DNA from 3 places in the Streptococcus sp. KHUD_013 genome. Region 2 is predicted to be linked to each of the others. Evidence: predicted binding sites of a transcription regulator. Region 2 holds the regulator's gene; each other region holds the start of a gene.

Region 1 (6,943 bases), 500 kb from region 2:
AACGATTCCGACTTTTTCTCCTGTACCGATCAAGGTACCAATCGTATCAAAGATATCTGTCAAGGAGAATGCTAAGATGGCCATCAAGGTTTCAGGAAGACGAGAAGTATTGGTAATCAAAGAACCTAATCCTTCTGAACCAAGTGCAGCACCAAAAATTTTCCCAAGATCATTGACAGCTGCTCCAAGATGGGTGCTAGAAAAGTCAATCGTTGAAAGATCAACAATGCCAAACACAATAGCAAGGACTGTTGTCGTAAGGATTGAAAGGATAATACCACCTTTAATGCCCTTGATGACAAAGAAAACAGTGATAGCTAAGCCAGCCAAAGCAAGGAGGACTGTTGGACTATTGAAACTAACGAGTCCTGGGACAGCTGCAGAATTTGCTGTAATTGCCGCATTCGCCTTGTCAGCCCCTTCTCCTGCCACCGTATAAGTATGTGGATCAATTGAAAACTTCAACAGGCCAGCATTTTTAATTCCGACATAAGCCAAGAAGATTCCGATACCAGCTGAGATAGCTGAACGCAAAGCATTTGGAATTGACTCAATAATCATTTTCCGAACATTGGTTAATGTAATAACCAATGAAATGAGTCCGCAAATAAAGACCATTCCCAAAGCTTCTTTCCAAGAATAGCCCATCCCAAATACCACTGTAAAGGTAAAGAAGGCGTTCAAGCCCATCCCTGGTGCTTGGGCATAAGGCAGATTCGCATAGAAAGCCATCATGAGAGTCCCAACGACTGAACCAATAATGGTTGCTAGAAATACTCCTTGAGCAGGCATTCCTGTTTGGGAAAGCATTTGAGGGTTTACAAACAAGATATAAGACATGGCAAAGAAGGTCGTTAAACCAGCTAATACCTCTGTACGAACCGTCGTTCCGTGTTCAGATAGTTTGAAAAACTTATCCATTTTTCCAATAAACTCCTTAAAAAAAATAAATCTGCTCGCGATTCAATCACGAACAATACCAATATTTTATCAAATATTATTCACTTTTACAAGAGATTCATCTGGACAATCTTTCGTGTCATATCATCTTCTATTCGAAAGACTGAAATTTTCCTGTTTATCTGGTATAATGGTAGCATTCGTCTTAAAATATGGTGCTCTATACTCTATAAAACATTCCTTATTTAGAGTTCGAAAAACCATACAAATGAAAGGATTCTTCCTATGAATAAGAAACTAATCGCTGTCGATTTAGATGGCACCTTATTAAATTCTGAGAGTAAATTATCATCCTATACGATTGAAACTATCCAAAAAGTCAGTGAACAAGGCCACCAGGTCATTATTACAACTGGGCGTCCCTATCGAATGGCAGATCATATCTATAAGGAATTGGGATTGGAAAGTCCCATGATTAACTTTAATGGCGCTCTCACTCATATTCCAAATAAAAAATGGTCGAAAGAACTATCCATGACCCTTGATAAAAAATACCTCCTTGATATGGTCGAGAGAGAAAATGACATTCAAGCGGACTTTATTGCAGGAGAGTATCGCAATAAGTTCTATGTCACCCATACCTACCACCATACTATTGATCCCGCCTTATTTGGAGTTTCAAAAATCTCCTCCAAAACAAAATTCGAAGCTCGTAAAGTTACCGAAAATCCGAATGCTATCCTCTTTCAAACACGCGCTGAAGATAAGTATGCTTTAGCCGAAGAAATGCGTGATTACTACCATCACGAGCTAGAAATCAATAGCTGGGGTGGACCCCTCAACATTCTGGAGTGCGCTCCAAAAGGGGTCAATAAGGCCTTTGCCCTTAACTATCTCCTTGAGACTTACGGACTTGATCGGAAAGATCTGATTGCCTTTGGAGACGAACAAAACGATACAGACATGTTAGCTTTTGCAGGAACTGGTTATGCAATGAAAAACGCCAATCCTGTCCTCCTCCCCTATGCCAATAAACAAACCGAGTATACAAATGATCAGGACGGCGTTGCTCGTCAATTAGAAAAACTCCTCCTATAAATAAAGAGAATTGCTTGAATCACCTTTTACAAGAAAGGATTCAAGCTTTTTGTTTTCTCAAACATACGGGACCTTATAGGGACCTTTTCTGAAAATAATTTAACCAGTTAAGTTTATTTTCAGAAAATTTTCTGTGTAAGCGCTTGCTAACTGACAAAGTTTGTGATAAAATTAACATAACAAAAATAAAAAAGGAGCCTAGCTCGTTTCATACGATAATGATTCAAGTGATGTTACTTCTCGTTTTATTACCGTCTCTAATTCAACTAAGCTCTTGAGGAGGAAAACTATGAAAGCTGTTGTTGTAAATCCAGAAGGTACTGGTGTTGAAATCGTTGCAAACAAGGATATGCGTCCATTGGAAACAGGGGAAGCACTTGTTCAAATTGAGTACTGTGGTGTCTGCCACACGGACTTGCACGTTGCTCACGGAGACTTCGGTAAAGTCCCAGGCCGTGTTCTTGGACATGAAGGAATCGGAATTGTTAAAGAACTTGCTCCAGATGTGACAAGCTTAAAAGTTGGTGACCGCGTTAGTGTTGCTTGGTTCTTCGAAGGATGTGGAACTTGTGAATACTGTACAACTGGTCGTGAAACTCTTTGCCGGACTGTAAAAAATGCTGGTTACTCTGTTGATGGAGGAATGGCTGAACAATGTATCGTTACTGCAGATTACGCAGTGAAAGTACCAGAAGGATTAGATCCAGCACAAGCTTCTTCTATTACCTGTGCCGGGGTTACAACTTACAAAGCCATCAAAGAAGCCAAAGCTGAACCAGGACAATGGATTGTCATCTACGGAGCTGGTGGACTAGGAAACTTGGCTGTTCAATATGCTAAGAAAGTCTTCAATACACATGTCATCGCTGTCGATATCAACAACGACAAACTGGAATTGGCGAAAGAAGTTGGTGCAGACTTTGTCATCAACGGTCGCGAAGTCGAAGATGTCCCAGGATTGATCAAAGAAAAAACAAATGGTGGAGCTCACTCTGCTGTAGTAACAGCTGTTTCTAAAGTAGCTTTCAACCAAGCAGTAGATTCTGTTCGTGCAGGTGGCCGCGTTATCGCAGTTGGACTTCCTTCAGAAATGATGGACCTCAGCATTGTGAAAACGGTATTAGATGGTATCCAAGTCATCGGTTCTCTAGTAGGAACTCGTAAAGACTTGGAAGAAGCCTTCCAATTTGGTGCAGAAGGCTTGGTCGTTCCAGTTGTTCAAAAACGTCCAGTAGAAGATGCTGTCAAAGTCTTTGACGAAATGGAAGCCGGAACCATTCAAGGACGTATGGTACTTGACTTCACCAACTAATCAACTCAACCTATTAGACCAGCCCAAATGGACTGGTCTTTTTTAGTTTCTCACAAACAGGACCTGCAAGGGGTTGCTATATTTTTATTTTACCTATTAGAAGCTACTACTACTCTTTTTAGAAACTTTGGTTCCCCTTCATTCCCCTCTTGTCAAGGAATTCCAAAGGATTTTCGAATTTAATGGCTAGATATGGATATTAATAATTCAATATATTAAAACCTCTCTTTTTCCTTTAATTTAGTACTGAAAAATTGACTTTATCATGAAAACGTTTTATAATAGATAAGCTTAAAGTTTTCTTAAACTGAAAGTCAAACAAATTTTATAAGGAGGAATGTCAATAATGAGTATTGGTATCATTATTGCTAGCCACGGTGAATTTGCAGCTGGAATCCACCAATCCGGCTCGATGATCTTTGGGGATCAAGAGAAAGTTCAAGTGGTTACGTTCATGCCAAGTGAAGGCCCAGATGATCTCTATGCTAAATTCAATGCTGCTGTTGCCGCATTTGATGCAGAAGATGAAATCTTGGTTTTGGCTGACCTTTGGAGTGGTTCTCCATTTAACCAAGCTAGTCGTGTCATGGGGGAAAATCCAGATCGTAAATTTGCGATCATCACTGGATTAAACCTTCCGATGTTGATTCAAGCTTATACAGAGCGTTTGATGGATGCAAATGCAGGCGTTGATCAAATCGCTGCAAACATCATCAAAGAATCTAAAGATGGAATCAAAGCTCTTCCAGAAGAATTGAATCCTGTCGAAGAAGCAAGCACTGCTTCAGCTGCTCCTGTTGCCCAAGCTGCTATTCCAGAGGGAACAGTGATTGGAGATGGCAAACTCAAAATCAACCTTGCTCGTCTCGATACTCGTCTCCTTCATGGACAAGTCGCTACTGCTTGGACTCCTGATTCAAAAGCAGATCGCATTATCGTTGCTTCAGACTCAGTTGCCAAAGATGAACTCCGTAAAGAGTTGATCAAGCAAGCAGCACCAAATGGTGTAAAAGCAAACGTAGTCCCAATTCAAAAATTGATCGACGTCGCAAAAGATCCACGCTTTGGTGAAACACATGCTTTGATCTTATTTGAAACACCTCAAGACGCTCTTCGTGCCATCGAAGGTGGTGTTCCGATTAAAACCTTGAACGTTGGTTCAATGGCCCACTCAACTGGTAAAACCATGGTTAACAATGTGTTGTCAATGGATAAAGAAGATGTGGCTACATTTGAAAAAATGCGTGATCTTGGAGTAGAATTTGATGTCCGTAAAGTGCCAAATGACTCTAAGAAAGATTTGTTTGACTTAATTAACAAAGCTAACGTTCAATAATCGATTACTTACGAAAGGATTTTAAACATGTCTATTATTTCTATGGTATTAGTGGTCGTTGTTGCCTTCTTAGCAGGTCTTGAAGGTATCCTTGACCAATTCCAATTCCACCAACCACTTGTTGCTTGTACCTTAATCGGTTTGGTAACAGGTAACTTGACTGCCGGTGTGATGCTTGGTGGTTCCCTTCAATTACTTGCACTTGGCTGGGCAAACATTGGAGCTGCCGTTGCACCCGATGCTGCTCTTGCATCTGTCGCTGCTGCGATTATCTTGGTTCTTGGTGGTGACTTTAGTTCTAAAGGAATCGCTGTGGCTCAAGGTGTGGCTATTCCACTTGCAGTCGCTGGTCTTTTCTTGACCATGATCGTCCGTACTCTCTCTGTTGGTTTGGTCCACACTGCCGATGCTGCTGCTAAAAAAGGTGATATCAAAGGGGTAGAACGCGCTCACTTTGTAGCTCTTCTTCTTCAAGGTCTTCGTATCGCTATTCCTGCAGCCCTCTTGTTGATGATCCCTGCTGAAACTGTTAAAGGTGCGCTTGAAGCGATGCCTGCTTGGTTGTCAGACGGTATGCAAATCGGTGGGGGTATGGTTGTAGCCGTTGGTTATGCTATGGTTATCAACATGATGGCAAGCCGTGAAGTTTGGCCATTCTTTGCCATTGGTTTTGCACTTGCTGCCGTCAGCGAATTAACTTTGATTGCTCTTGGAGCGATTGGTGTTGCCCTTGCCTTGATTTACCTTTCACTTTCTAAGAAAGGTGGCAACGGAGGTGGCGGAGTCGCTACTTCTAATGACCCAATCGGCGATATTCTCGAAGACTATTAAGAAAGGTGTGACACTATCATGACTGAAAAATTACAATTATCTAAATCAGATCGTCAAAAAGTTTGGTGGCGTTCAACCTTCTTGCAAGGTTCTTGGAACTACGAACGGATGCAAAACTTGGGTTGGGCTTACTCATTGATCCCAGCTATCAAAAAACTCTACACCAAGAAAGAAGACCAAGCGGCTGCTCTTGAGCGTCACATGGAGTTCTTCAACACTCACCCATACGTAGCTGCTCCAATCATCGGGGTTACTCTTGCCCTTGAAGAAGAAAAAGCAAACGGTGCTGCTATTGATGATGCTGCTATCCAAGGGGTTAAAATTGGTATGATGGGGCCTTTGGCTGGTATCGGAGATCCAGTCTTCTGGTTTACAGTTCGTCCGATCCTTGGAGCACTTGGTGCATCTCTTGCCTTGACTGGTAATATCCTTGGTCCACTCATCTTCTTCCTTGCATGGAACGCAATTCGTATGTCCTTCTTGTGGTATACCCAAGAACTTGGATACAAAGCCGGTTCTGAAATTACCAAAGATATGTCTGGTGGAATCTTGCAAGATATCACTAAAGGAGCTTCTATCCTTGGGATGTTTATCCTCGCTGTCTTAGTAGAACGTTGGGTATCGATTAAATTTATCTTCAATGTCTCATCAGTTAAGCTAGACGATAAAGCTTATATCCACTGGGATAAACTTCCTGAAGGATACAAGGGAATCCAAGAAGCCTTCGCTCAAGTTGGTTCAGGCCTATCTCAAACACCGGAAAAAGTTACGACTTTCCAACAAAACTTGGATTCATTGATTCCTGGTTTGATGGGCTTACTTCTTACTTTTGCTTGTATGTGGTTGCTTAAGAAGAAAGTATCTCCTATCACTATCATCATCGCCCTCTTTGTCATCGGTGTCTTGGCACACGTTGCGGGCTTGATGTAAGCAAAGATCAACAAAAAAGAAGGTTTCGACCTTCTTTTTATTATGATATAATGAAATGAACATAGTTACAGGAGGAGCACATGGCGCAATCACAGAATAAAACCGTGGAATTCCATACCACTGGTGTCTCTTATCTAGGGGTTGGAGGAAAGGTTGGAAAAATTTTAGTTGGGAATGCTGCTTTCGAATTTTATGCGGATGCAAATGTTGAAGACTACATCCAAATTCCCTGGCAGGATATCGAACAAATCGGAGCTAATGTATCCGGACGTAAAATTAGCCGCCATTTTGAAATCTATACCAAAGAATCAAAATTTCTCTTTGCTTCTAAAGACTCGGGAAAAATCTTGAAAATTGCACGAGAACATTTAGGAAATGATAAAATTGTCAAGCTACCGACCTTGATCCAAACCATCGTAGCTAAAATTAAAAATCTATTTGCAAAATAATTGCTTTTCTTGTATAATAAACGAAAACGGATAAGTAAATTAAGAAAATCTTTCAGAAAGTCTGCGGTTGCTGCGAGCAGATAGAAA
Region 2 (6,943 bases):
TGGAATTGTTAATCATGGTAGATGCTTGCCAACGAGCTAGCGCTCATACCGTTAACGTCGTTCTTCCATACTTTGGTTATGCTCGTCAAGACCGCACTGCTGCTCCTCGCGAACCAATTACAGCAAAATTGGTTGCCAACATGTTGGTCAAGGCAGGTGTAGACCGTGTTGTAACCCTCGATCTTCATGCGGTTCAAGTACAAGGCTTCTTCGATATCCCAGTAGACAACTTGTTCACGATTCCTCTATTTGCTGATCACTATATCAAACAGGGCTTAACCGGTTCAGATGTAGTGGTTGTCAGTCCTAAAAACTCCGGAGTGAAACGAGCACGTAATCTTGCTGAATATCTAGATGCCCCAATTGCCATCATTGACTACGCCCAAGACGATGCCAGCCGTGACCAAGGCTACATCATCGGGGATGTCAAGGGAAAAAAAGCAATCCTGATCGATGATATTTTAAATACAGGAAAAACCTTCTCTGAAGCTGCAAAAATTGTCCAACGAGATGGCGCTACTGAGATTTATGCTGTTTCTAGTCACGGACTTTTCGTTAAAGGAGCTGCAGAATTACTAGACCAAGCACCGATTAAAGAATTTTTAGTTACAGACTCTGTAGCAACCAAAGAGCAAAAACCAAAAAATGTAAAATACATTACTGCAAGCGAATTGATTGGAGATGCCCTTGTTCGTATCCAAGAGCGTAAACCTGTTAGTCCACTCTTTGCATACCACAAGAAATAAGGTGATGGCGTGATTTATTTTGACAATGCAGCAACAACTCCTCTAAGCCCTGGAGTAATCAAGGTGATGACAGAAACGATGGAATCCAGTTTCGGAAATCCATCCAGTCTCCACTCCCACGGTCGCCAAGCAAAAAAGATTCTTAGAGATGCTAGGGAATGCGTTGCATCTTGTTTAAAAACCTCTAGTCAACAAATTACCTTCACTTCTGGGGGAACCGAAAGCAATAACACTGTTATAAAGGGCTACTGTCTCAAACACAGACAGAAAGGCAAGCATATTATCACCACGGCTATCGAACATCATGCCGTTCTGGAACCAATTGAGTACTTGGTCCAAGAATATGGATTTGAAGTAACCATTATTCAGCCAGTCAATCAAATGATTCGGCCAGAAGATATTCGAGCCGCCCTTCGTCCTGATACTATTTTGGTGTCCACCATGTATGCCAATAACGAGACGGGTGATCTCTTACCCATCAAGGCTATTTCAGACCTTTTAAAAGACCATCCTGCTGCTTTTCATGTGGATGCTGTTCAAGCCGTTGGTAAGCTTTCTGTAGCCCCTGAAGAGCTAGGAATTGATTTTCTAACCGCCTCTGCCCATAAATTTCATGGGCCAAAAGGGGTTGGCATCCTCTATGCTAGAAAGCCTGACTTTTTCAATCTCTTACACGGGGGGGACCAAGAAGACAAGCGTCGAGCAAGTACAGAGAACTTGATTTCGATTGCTGGAATGGCTCAAGCCCTCAAAGAGGCAACTGATCAGTTAGAAGCAAATTATCAGTATATTCAGAGCTTATCTGAACGTATCCTAACTGGCCTAGAAGATCTAGATTTCTATCTGAATAGCACAGACTCCAAACTTCCTCATGTCTTAAATATTGGCTTCCCCGGTATCAGCAATGATATCTTACTGCTTCGTTTAGATATGGCGGGAATTTCAGTCTCAACTGGCTCTGCTTGTACTGCGGGGACTGTTCAGCCAAGTCATGTCCTTGCAGCTTATTATGGCGAAGATTCACCTCGCATGAAGGAATCTATTCGCATTAGTTTATCCGAATTCAATACGACTGCTGAAGTCGATACTTTTATAACAACTATTCACAAAATTTTAGGAGAATTACATGGCATTTGAAACATCTGTCTCATTACCAAACTGCGATTACACATACGCAATCCATCCAAATATTAAAAAATATACCCTACGCGACAATACCTTTGCACAAACAAAGGTTGGAAACTACGAATTAAATCGTTTGTTAGAAGTTATTCCAAATAGTGGAGATGGCTTTAAGTTAAAAATTATCATCAATAAGGATTTAACAGGATTTAAAATTAACATTACTGACAAGTCAGGCCTTCGTTTGGTAAATATTTTTAAAAACCCAGAAAACAAGATTATCCAACAAAAATTCTACTTCCTCATGGACAGTTTAGTTGAACGTGAAATCTTTGAAAGGATTGAAAACTAATGACCAATGGTCCTGTAGTCCTCACCTATTTGGATGCATACCAAAAAGAACGTCAGGTTAGCTACGATAACATCGATCACTGTCTATTAGCCTTCTCAGGCTGTGTGACCCTTCCAGATTCCTATCAGGTTGTTTCTGTTACCTACAAGGAGCATACCTTACCTTTCACTGGAAAAATCGGTGACTTTTATCGCTATCTGATTCAGTTCGATCAGAGTTTAAGAAATTCCAATTAACAAAGAAAACACCATTTTGGTGTTTTTTTAGTAGAAGATAGTTGCTTTTTTCACAAACTTTTTATAAAATAGATTTGAAAGGTTGTGATATTGTGAAACAAGATAAGACTAATCCAATTCCTCGTGCTACTGCCAAACGACTCTCCTTGTATTACCGCATTTTTAAACGCTTTAATGCAGAGAAAATCGAGCGAGCAAATTCAAAACAGATTGCTGAAGCCATCGGGATTGATTCCGCAACTGTTCGTCGAGACTTCTCCTACTTTGGAGAGCTTGGACGACGTGGTTTTGGTTATGATGTCAAAAAGTTAATGAACTTCTTTGCCGATCTCTTGAATGATAACTCCATCACCAATGTTGCTATCGTCGGGATTGGAAATATGGGGAGTGCCCTTCTTCACTATCGCTTCCATGAGCGAAATAAAATGAAAATTGTCATGGCATTTGATACGGATGATCATGAGTTAGTCGGCACTAAAAGTAAAGATGGTATTCCGATTCACGGCATCTCCTCACTAAAAGAAAAACTTGAGGGAAAAGAGATTCAAACAGCTATTTTAACCGTTCCAAGTGTAAAATCTCAAGAAGTTGCAGATTTACTAGTTGAAGCTGGTATCAAGGGAATCCTTAGCTTTTCTCCAGTCCACTTAACAGTTCCAAAAGATGTGGTAGTCCAATATGTCGACCTAACCAGTGAACTGCAAACCCTTCTCTACTTTATGCGCAAGAATTCATGATAAGCAAAGAGGCTGGGACAAAAGTCCTAGCCTCTCAATTGTCTTTGGATTATTGAGCAAGACGCAGTGGTTGAGTGGGCTCTACTACGCTGATTTTATCAGCTTTTACAGCCCTACTCAACTGTGCGGAGGTGGGACGACGAAATCGAATTCTAACGAATGACCGATTTCTGTCCCACTCTCTTTTTCTATACCAATAAATCTGTTTCTTCCCGATAGCTATAATAATCATCAGTTGAGACAATCAGATGGTCCAGAAAAACAATTCCTAGACAATTGCAGGCTTCAATCATTTGTTGGGTGACACCATCATCATTCTTGCTAGGATGAATGATACCGGACGGGTGGTTGTGAACCAAGATTATGGATGTCGCCATATGCTTGATGGCATAGTGCAAGATTTCCCTCGGTTCTGCAATGCTACGATTGACTGTTCCGATAAAGATCACTTGCTGATGGATAATTTGATTTTGGGTATTCAGATACAGGGCCAATAAATGTTCCTGTTTCTCATGGCCTATTTTTTGTTGCATCATTTTTGCCAGCTTCTGACTACTCATGATTTGTTCCGTTTCAATCACTTCCGAAGTCTGTATTCGTTTCCCTAGTTCAATAGCAGCTAACAGCTCAATGGCTTTAACTTTCCCAATTCCTGGAACTTCCTGTAACTCCTGAAAACTCATACTAGCCAGTTCTTTTAAACTCTTTAGTGAGCCCAGCAGGTCCTGAGCGATCTCGTAGACTGGTTTATTTTTGTTCCCCGTCCGTAATAAGATGGATAGCAATTCTTGATGACTGAGCTTATCAGGGCCTTCTGTTAGCAAACGTTCTCTAGGTAAAAGACCAGATTCTTGAAATACAATATGATACATAAAAACCTCCTCAATTAATAATTCGCAATTGAGGAGGAAAATGGATGATTCTGTATAAAATTTATATAGGACAAACTACTTCTCTTAGGTTTTCAAGGATTCGATTTTCTTCGTTTGAAAAGTTAATTCTATAGCCTTCTTGCACTTGTTCCAAAGTCGCTAGGAATTGACGAATTTCGTATCGAATTAAGTGCTCTTGATTATCAGGAAGGTTTTTAATGGTTTCAAAGACCTGTTCAACTTCGTAGATCCCCTTGGTAATGAGCCCCGTTTTTGGAAAATCATTGACCAGTAAGCCATAGAAGTTTCTTAACAAAGTATAGATATCTTCTGTGTGCATTCGGTTCCTCCAAGCTTCTATCTATCACTCTTCTATTATAAAATAGAAAGCATGCAAAAATATGTCAGTCAGGTAACATTTTATGACTATCCTCTTACAAGTTGGCAGAAAATTAACAAAAAAAGAGGTCAAGGACCTCTTTTCAGAATGAAAACAAAGTAATTTAAAAAACTTTCCTTAGGTGAGTACGGACGTCAGCGAACTTCGTAGAAGTTCCATGACTAATTATTGAGTCTAATGTCTCAATAATTCCGAGTGCCTGAATGAACAGTGTTTCAGGCACTTTTCTCACAGCGGAAAGTTTTGCTTCTTCTTAAATGAGTAAAAATAAAAGTCGTTTTTTGAAAATCATCCAGCTGTTTTATGTAACATAACAATTTGTCTACATTCAAAAAAGAGGTCAAGGACCTCTTTTTAAGTTGATTATAATTGCATTTGATTATAAGACTTGCTGAAAGCTTCTAAAATCTCTTTTGGAGCTTGATCATAGTCTACAGACGTTTCTAACGTACCTTTAACAATAATCCGATTGGTTGCAGCTAAATCATCACAGGTAACCAAAGTAATCTCATTAACACCTTCGTGGTCAGCAATAACATCAATACGATCCGGAGATACTGTTTCCAAAGAGGTAATCACATAGGTATAGATCTTTTCTTTATCTGTGACATAGATTTTCATTCCAGCTTTGGCATGTTCTAACGGGGAAAAGAGCATTTCATTTGCCCCTGTCAAACCAAAGACATGGTGACTAGCCAAGGAGTAATTCCTTTCCCCCATAACCTGGTCCTCTTTCATGGTACCTGCCCCATAATAGAGTCCCACATTATCTAAGCCTTTAAAAATCGGAAGGTTCATCTTCAACTCAGGAATCGCTATTCCCCCAATAACAGGCAATTTCTGCGCCTGCCACTGGGCATTGATAACAGATTCTGTAGAAAGCGATTTTACTTCTTTAAAATCAAAGCTAGTCTTAGCTTCCTTATTCTTCTCAATAGTCTTTTTCGAAACTTTGCTCACCTGGTACTTATTTGTATGCCAAACCATGATCATGTTCCGAATCGGAGCATTAAAGATCAAGGCAATAGACAAAAGGATTAGTAAGGTAGCAAAGATATTAATCAAGCGATTTCGTAAGCTTGTTTTCTTCTTTTTTCTTCTTGAAGCCATTATTTATCCTACCCTTCACTTTCAGTTTCAGTCTCTGACTCATCTTTTTCGTCAGCTTGAACAGTTGTAAAGGTTACGATTTGGGCATCTTGATCCAGACGCATCACTTTCACACCCATGGTCGAACGTCCAGTTTGAGAAATATTGGCGACGCTGGTACGAATCATGACACCTGTATTGGTGATAATCATCAAATCTTCATCTCCTTTGACAGTCATGAGACCGGCCAGAGGACCATTCTTATCAACCACATTAGCAGTTTTAATCCCTTTACCACCACGTCCTTTTGTTGGATACTCATCAGCACGCGTGCGTTTACCGTATCCCTTTTCAGTGATGATCAATACTTCATCTTGATCTGTAATGACGCTTGCACCGACCACTTGGTCACCTGGACGAAGGTTGACACCTCGTACCCCAGTTGCCGAACGGCCCATATTCCGTACGACAGACTCATTGAAGCGGACAGAATAACCAAATTTTGTCCCGATGATCACGTCCGTATTTCCGTCTGTGAGGAAGACGTTGATCAGCTCATCCTCATCTTTAAGGTTAAGAGCTTTCAAGCCATTTTGACGAATATTAGCAAACTCAGCTACACTGGTCCGTTTTACCAAACCTGAGCGGGTTGTAAAGAAGAGATAAGCGTCTTCACTACGATCCTGAGCGACGTTAATAATGGTCTGAATGGATTCTCCGTCATCTAACTTGAGCAAGTTGACAATTGGAAGTCCCTTAGCTGTACGGCCGTATTCAGGAATTTCATAGCCTTTCAGACGGTAAACCCGTCCCTTATTGGTAAAGAAGAGCAAACGATCATGGGTGCTGGTAGAAACCAATTCACGGACAAAGTCATCATCCTTGACCCCTGTACCTTGAACACCACGTCCCCCACGTTTTTGAGCAGTAAATTCATCTTGATCCAATCGTTTGATGTAACCTTTGTTAGAGAGAGTGATCAAAACATTGCTTTCTTCGATCAAATCTTCGTCTTCTAGTGATAGAACTTCTCCTACCATCAATTCTGTCCGACGTGGATCTCCAAACTTCCGTTTGACCTCGTCCAATTCTTCCTTGATAATCGCAACTACACGCTCTGGCTTGGCTAAAATATCAGCAAGGTCAGCAATCAAGGCAACGAGATCATCGTATTCGCTTTGAATCTTGTCACGTTCCAAACCAGTCAAACGACGAAGACGCATATCCAAGATAGCTTGGCTTTGACGCTCAGAAAGCTTGAACTTACTCATCAATTCTGCTTGTGCTTCTGCATCTGTCTGGCTATTACGGATGATTTTAATCACTTCATCGATGTGATCAAGAGCGATTAAGAGACCTTCCAAGATATGGGCACGAGCTTCCGCCTTC
Region 3 (6,943 bases), 170 kb from region 2:
CTTGGTTGGTTTGGAAGTTGACAGACGGAGCTTCTCACGTAACAGACTATTCAAATGCTGCTCGTACCATGCTCTACAATATTAAAGACCTAAAATGGGATGATGAGATTTTGAAAATCCTCAATATTCCTAAGGCTATGCTTCCAGAAGTGCGTTCCAACTCTGAAATCTATGGAAAAACAGCTCCTTTCCATTTCTACGGTGGAGAAGTGCCTATCTCTGGTATGGCGGGTGACCAACAAGCGGCCCTCTTTGGACAGTTGGCCTTCGAACCAGGTATGGTCAAAAATACTTACGGTACTGGATCTTTCATCATCATGAATACAGGTGAAGAGATGCAGTTATCTGAAAATAACTTGTTAACTACCATTGGATATGGAATCAATGGTAAAGTCTACTACGCTTTGGAAGGTTCCATCTTTATCGCGGGTAGTGCCATTCAATGGCTTCGTGATGGTCTTCGAATGGTGGAAAACTCACCTGAATCTGAACAATATGCGCGTGATTCTCACAACAACGATGAAGTCTATGTGGTACCGGCCTTCACAGGTCTAGGAGCACCATACTGGAATCAAAATGCTCGTGGTTCTGTCTTTGGCTTGACCCGTGGAACAACCAAAGAAGACTTTATCAAGGCGACTCTTCAATCCATCGCTTACCAAGTACGGGATATTATTGATACTATGCAGGTTGATGCCAAGACGGCTATTCAAGTCCTTAAAGTAGACGGTGGAGCAGCTATGAATAACTTCTTGATGCAGTTCCAAGCGGATATTCTCGGTATTGATATCGCTCGTGCCAAAAACTTGGAAACAACAGCTTTGGGTGCTGCCTTCCTTGCTGGGCTTTCAGTCGGCTACTGGAAAGACCTAGATGAATTGAAAGAACTCAATGCAACTGGTGAACTATTTGAGCCTTCTATGAACGAATCTCGTAAAGAACAACTCTACAAGGGATGGAAGAAAGCTGTTAAAGCTACCCAACTCTTTGCAGAAATTGAAGACTAGACAAGACTTCAGTAGGATAGAAAGTGAAGAATTATGGAATTTTCAAAGAAAACTCGTGAATTATCGATTAAGAAAATGCAAGAACGCACCCTGGATCTTTTGATTATCGGGGGTGGGATCACAGGTGCTGGGGTAGCCTTGCAGGCAGCGGCAAGTGGTCTTGAAACTGGTTTGATTGAGATGCAGGACTTTGCGGAAGGGACATCTAGCCGTTCAACAAAATTGGTCCACGGTGGACTTCGTTACCTCAAACAATTTGACGTAGAAGTGGTATCAGATACGGTATCAGAACGTGCAGTAGTGCAACAAATTGCTCCTCATATTCCAAAACCAGACCCAATGCTCTTACCAGTCTATGATGAAGATGGGGCAACTTTTAGCCTCTTCCGTCTTAAGGTAGCCATGGACCTCTATGACCTCTTGGCAGGTGTCAGCAATACTCCAGCTGCCAACAAGGTCTTGACCAAAGAAGAAGTGTTGGCTCGTGAGCCTGAGTTGAAACAAGAAGGTCTAGTCGGAGGTGGGGTCTACCTAGACTTCCGTAACAACGATGCTCGTTTAGTGATTGAAAATATCAAACGTGCCAACCAAGATGGGGCCCTCATTGCTAACCACGTAAAAGCAGAAGGATTCCTCTTTGATGAATCTGGTAAGATCACAGGTGTAGTGGCGCGTGATCTCTTGACTGATGAAGTCTTTGAAATCAAGGCTCGTTTGGTGATTAATACAACTGGTCCTTGGAGCGATAAAGTGCGTAACCTCTCAAACGATGGAGAGCAGCATTCACAAATGCGTCCAACCAAGGGTGTTCACTTGGTCGTAGATTCAAGCAAGATCAAAGTTTCTCAACCAGTCTACTTTGATACTGGTCTTGGAGATGGTCGGATGGTCTTCGTCTTGCCACGTGAAAACAAAACTTACTTCGGAACGACTGACACGGACTACACTGGCGACTTAGAGCATCCAACAGTAACTCAAGAAGATGTCGACTACTTGTTAGGAATCGTGAATAACCGCTTCCCAGAAGCTCACATCACCATCGATGATATCGAAAGTAGCTGGGCTGGTCTTCGTCCGTTGATCTCAGGAAACAGTGCTTCTGACTACAATGGTGGAAACAACGGCACTATCAGTGATGAGAGCTTTAATGCTTTGATTGCAACAGTTGAAGGCTATCTTTCTAAAGAAAAATCGCGTGAAGATGTTGAATCAGCAATCAGCCACTTGGAAGGCAGCACTTCTGAAAAACATTTGGATCCATCTGCTGTTTCTCGTGGATCAAGCCTTGATCGCGATGACAATGGTCTTTTGACCCTTGCTGGTGGGAAGATTACAGACTACCGCAAGATGGCTGAAGGAGCGATGGAGCGTGTCTTGACCATTCTCAAGGAAGAGTTCGACCGTCAGTTCAAATTGATCAACTCTAAGACCTATCCAGTATCAGGTGGAGAAATTAACCCAACGAACGTGGATTCTGAAATCGAAGCCTTTGCTCAACTTGGCGTATCTCGTGGCTTGGATAGCAAGGAAGCTCACTACCTAGCTAACCTATACGGTTCCAATGCACCTAAGGTCTTCGCCCTTGCTCATAGCGTGGAACAAGCACCTGGATTGAGCCTAGCAGATACCTTGTCACTTCACTATGCAATGCGCAATGAATTGGCACTCAGCCCAGTTGATTTCCTTCTTCGTCGTACCAACCACATGCTCTTTATGCGGGATAGCTTAGATGCGATGATCGAACCTGTTTTGGATGAAATGGGCCGCTTCTATGAATGGTCAGAAGAAGAAAAAGTTGGCTACCGCAAAGACTTGCAAGTCGCTTTGGAAAACAATGACTTGGAAGCATTAAAAAACTAAGAAAAACAAAAAAGGGGTTGGAAAGAAGACTGTCTAACCTTCCCCTCTTTATAATGGAGAATTAAATCATATGAAAGAATTATTTGGTGAATTTTTAGGAACTTTAATCCTCATTCTTCTGGGAAATGGGGTTGTAGCAGGAGTGGTTCTTCCAAAAACGAAAAGCCACAACTCAGGTTGGATCGTCATTACTCTTGGTTGGGGGATTGCGGTTGCTGTCGCAGCCTTCATCTCTGGTAAGTTAAGTCCGGCCCATTTGAACCCTGCAGTAACAATTGGGATTGCTCTTAATGGTGGCCTAGCTTGGGCATCTGTCATTCCTTATATCCTTGCACAATTTGCCGGAGCCATGGTCGGTCAAGTCCTTGTCTGGTTGCAGTTCAAACCGCATTACTTAGCAGAAGAAAATCCTGGAAATATCCTTGGAACATTCAGTACTGGTCCAGCAATTAAGGACACTACTTCAAACCTCATCAGTGAAATCCTTGGAACCTTTGTCTTGCTACTAACTATCTTTGCGCTTGGTCTTTATGACCTTCAAGCAGGGCTTGGTACTTTTGCTGTTGGTACCTTGATTGCAGGGATTGGTTTGTCTCTCGGTGGAACTACAGGCTCCGCTCTCAACCCAGCTCGTGACCTAGGACCTCGTATCATGCACAGCCTCCTTCCTATTCCTAACAAAGGAGATGGTGACTGGGGTTACGCTTGGATCCCAGTAGTTGGTCCAATCATCGGTGCAGTACTTGCAGTAGCAGTCTTTAAAATGTTTTAAAAAATGAAAGAGGCTGGGACAAAAGTCCTAGCCTCTCAATTGTCTTTGGATTATCGAGCAAGACGCAGTGGTTGAGTGGGCTCTACCACGCTGATTTCATCAGCTTTTACAGCCCTACTCAACTGTGAGGAGGTGGGACGACGAAATCGAATTCTAACGAATTACCGATTTCTGTCCCACTCTCTTTTAAAATACTGTATCAGATAAAGAGAGCTTTGTACGTTCTAACTTAAAACAAGCTATAAGAAATGTAAAACGCAATAAAGAAAATAATGATCGCAATAATGTATTGAACTGGTTTAGGTAGGTTATTCAATTTATCCATGAATTCTTTCATTGTTAGATCTCCTTATTATTTGATTGTCTTATAATTAGTGTAGCATGAAATAAGGCCCAAAACAATAGGCAATAGGAGTGTTTTTGTCAAGATATAAAACCCTTTTCAAAATTATTATAATCAGTTAATCTATTACTAAATAAAGATAAGATAGATTGTAAAATACTTTAGAAAATAACAGGCTAGAGTTTGACACTTTTTTCACAAAGGAGTATACTGTTAGCATAGTTTTGGAAGGAACTTATGATAGATTCACCCAAAACTGACTGTCAACCTTTGCTGTTCTTCTATGAACGTTTGCTGGTATCGGGGATACCAAGGAGGAATCATATGTCTAAAGTAGCTATTGTCACAGGTGCAGGTCAAGGGATCGGTTTTGCGATTGCAAAACGATTGGTACAAGATGGCTTCAAGGTCGGAGTCTTAGACTACAATGCTGAGACAGCAGAAAAAGCAGTAGCTGAGTTATCAGCAGAGAATGCTTTTGCGGTCGTTGCTGATGTCTCCAAACAAGCTGAAGTGGCTGCAGCTTTCCAAAAAGTTGTGGATCATTTCGGAGATTTAAATGTTGTCGTTAACAACGCTGGTGTTGCTCCAACTACACCACTTGATACGATTACAGAAGAACAATTTGAACGCACTTTTGCCATCAACGTTGGTGGTGTCATCTGGGGTGCTCAAGCTGCACAAGCTCAATTCAAGGCGCTTGGCCATGGCGGAAAAATCATCAATGCAACTTCACAAGCAGGTGTTGTAGGTAACCCTAACTTGACTGTCTATGGTGGTACTAAGTTTGCAGTTCGTGGTATCACTCAAACTTTGGCACGTGACTTGGCTGATTCAGGTATTACTGTCAATGCGTATGCACCTGGTATCGTTAAGACTCCAATGATGTATGATATCGCTCATGAAGTTGGTAAGAACGCTGGTAAAGATGACGAATGGGGTATGCAAACTTTCGCTAAAGATATTACCCTTAAACGTTTGTCCGAACCCGAAGATGTCGCTGCAGCGGTTAGCTTCCTTGCTGGTCCTGATTCAAACTACATTACAGGACAAACCATCATCGTGGATGGTGGGATGCAATTCCATTAACATTCAAATAGGGGTTGGGATTTTTTCCACCTCTTTTCTTATGTGCACCTTATTCCTCTCGTTCGCTTTTTTTGAAAAATTAGGGTAGAATAGAAGTCGTATTTTAAAAAGAATAGATCAATAGTGATAGAGGTGAATTCTCTTCTATCCATCAAAACGAAAAGAGGTGACCATATGTGGAAATGGATCAAACGACTCATCGGACTGACCTTCCTCCTAGTTATTGTCTTAGCAGTTTTCTTGATACCAGCAAAGGTTTCGACTCAAGAGCAATTTAAAAATGTAACAGTGAATACTTCGCTGGTAGATCTGGCTCAAGAAGGCTTCTCTACAGCAGACGTGACTGCTTCTGGCCTGCAAACAGAGCTTCAACTGAATTCTCCTCAATTGCGCCAAGTTATTAAATCCATGGCAGGGGAAATGACAGATGAAACTCTCCTCAATACAGCAGTTGCTATGAATGGAGAGTATATCAATGTTCAGGTTCCGATTGAACTGGGACCGGTGGAAACCATGGTGAGCATGGACTTTTCAGCTAGTGTGACGGATCAACAATTGACCTTGAACCTAGAACGGGCCCGTCTTGGACATCTGCCGATTCCACGTAGCTTGGTTGCTTCAAAGATTGCTGAAAAAGTTAACCAAGAGGGCACAGGAGCTACTATGATAGGGAATCAAATCCAATTGACCATGCCGACAAGTGGCTACCAAATCCATTCTGCGAAGGTCGAAAAAGGGAACATGGTATTACAAATTATTGTTCCAATTTCCTATTAAGCATCAACCATTGGTTTCTGATGAGGCCGATGGTTTTTCTAATTGACAAAGCATTGAAAAAAGAGTAAGGTAGAACAAGAAAACGATTTCAAATACAGGGAGATTTAGGATGCCGTTATATGAATTTTGTGCAGAGAACATAACACTGTTAGAGAAGGCTTTTCAAGCAGGAGCGCGTCGTGTAGAATTATGTGATAACTTAGCGGTTGGAGGTACGACTCCAAGCTATGGTGTGATCAAAGAGGCTGTGAAGCTTGCTAAAGATTATCAGGCAAAGGTCATCGTTATGATTCGTCCACGAGGTGGAGATTTTGTATACTCTGAGCAAGAGCTAGACATAATGTTAGAAGACTGGAAAATTGCCCGTGACCTGGGTGTTGATGGTTTAGCTGTTGGGGCTTTGACTGCTGACAATCAGCTGGATAAAGATGCCATGCTTCGTTTCATCGAAGCCAGTCAAGGATTTGAATTGACCATGCATATGGCATTTGACCAGATTCCTTTAGAAGATCAAGCTGCGAGTATCGAGTGGATGAAGAAAGTAGGCGTGACGAGACTATTAACAAGAGCCGGCAGTCCAGAAACAGACTTAGAACAACGGTTGCAACGCTACGAAGAGTATGCCCAGCTTGCAGATCGCCAGTTAGAAATCTTGGCAGGTGGAGGAGTCTCTTTGGAGAATCGTCAGCTTTTCCTTGATGTTCCAGGGGTGGATCAGGTCCATGGAACTCGTGTTGTCTTTTAAAGATATATGAGTTGAGGAAGAAATCTCAGCTCTTTTTTCTTGATTTTTGGTATACTGGAGGAAAGGAGTAGTACGTGTTTTTACCAGATTATTTTGAGAAATACAGTATAGACAATGAAAAAGCTCTAGCTTATGGGTTTTCAAAGCAGGGAGAGAAGTTTCACTATGATCAACAGATCCTGGATGGAGACTTCAAACTTTATGTGACTGTCCAAAGTAAGCAAGTGCATTTTTGGCTAGTGGATCAGGAGACAGGCGACGACTATGTGCAGCTTCATATGGACCAGATGGTTGGTCAATATGTTGGCCAAGTCAGAGAAGCTTGCCAGCAGGCCTTAGAGGATATCAGA

The links. The regulator Rex, encoded in region 2, represses fermentation and respiration genes when NADH is low (regulators of the CRP and FNR family bind a similar motif). The targets are predictions, from matches to a motif close to TTGTGAANTANTTCACAA.
Region 1: adhP (alcohol dehydrogenase AdhP) is a predicted target of Rex. The motif match lies at 2,159-2,176, and genes of this name have one in related genera.
Region 3: ACOXXR_RS04275 ((S)-acetoin forming diacetyl reductase) is a predicted target of Rex. The motif match lies at 4,166-4,183, and genes of this name have one in related genera.

Annotation. Positions count from the first base shown of each region.
Region 1 is NZ_CP186264.1:1,594,708-1,601,650, forward strand. It holds gene ACOXXR_RS07640 (NCS2 family permease) at 1-921, opposite strand, end outside; gene ACOXXR_RS07645 (Cof-type HAD-IIB family hydrolase) at 1,186-1,998, shown strand; gene adhP (alcohol dehydrogenase AdhP) at 2,288-3,310, shown strand; gene ACOXXR_RS07655 (PTS sugar transporter subunit IIB) at 3,657-4,646, shown strand; gene ACOXXR_RS07660 (PTS mannose/fructose/sorbose transporter subunit IIC) at 4,674-5,477, shown strand; gene ACOXXR_RS07665 (PTS system mannose/fructose/sorbose family transporter subunit IID) at 5,496-6,407, shown strand; gene ACOXXR_RS07670 (DUF956 family protein) at 6,488-6,856, shown strand.
Region 2 is NZ_CP186264.1:1,091,020-1,097,962, forward strand. It holds gene ACOXXR_RS05065 (ribose-phosphate diphosphokinase) at 1-746, shown strand, start outside; gene ACOXXR_RS05070 (cysteine desulfurase family protein) at 756-1,883, shown strand; gene ACOXXR_RS05075 (DUF1831 domain-containing protein) at 1,873-2,220, shown strand; gene ACOXXR_RS05080 (DUF4649 family protein) at 2,220-2,456, shown strand; gene ACOXXR_RS05085 (redox-sensing transcriptional repressor Rex) at 2,549-3,193, shown strand; gene radC (RadC family protein) at 3,382-4,065, opposite strand; gene ACOXXR_RS05095 (hypothetical protein) at 4,127-4,405, opposite strand; gene ACOXXR_RS05100 (class A sortase) at 4,829-5,575, opposite strand; gene gyrA (DNA gyrase subunit A) at 5,584-6,943, opposite strand, start outside.
Region 3 is NZ_CP186264.1:919,503-926,445, forward strand. It holds gene glpK (glycerol kinase GlpK) at 1-1,007, shown strand, start outside; gene glpO (type 1 glycerol-3-phosphate oxidase) at 1,041-2,867, shown strand; gene ACOXXR_RS04270 (MIP/aquaporin family protein) at 2,938-3,639, shown strand; gene ACOXXR_RS04275 ((S)-acetoin forming diacetyl reductase) at 4,307-5,071, shown strand; gene ACOXXR_RS04280 (hypothetical protein) at 5,246-5,848, shown strand; gene ACOXXR_RS04285 (copper homeostasis protein CutC) at 5,958-6,593, shown strand; gene ACOXXR_RS04290 (MmcQ/YjbR family DNA-binding protein) at 6,668-6,943, shown strand, end outside.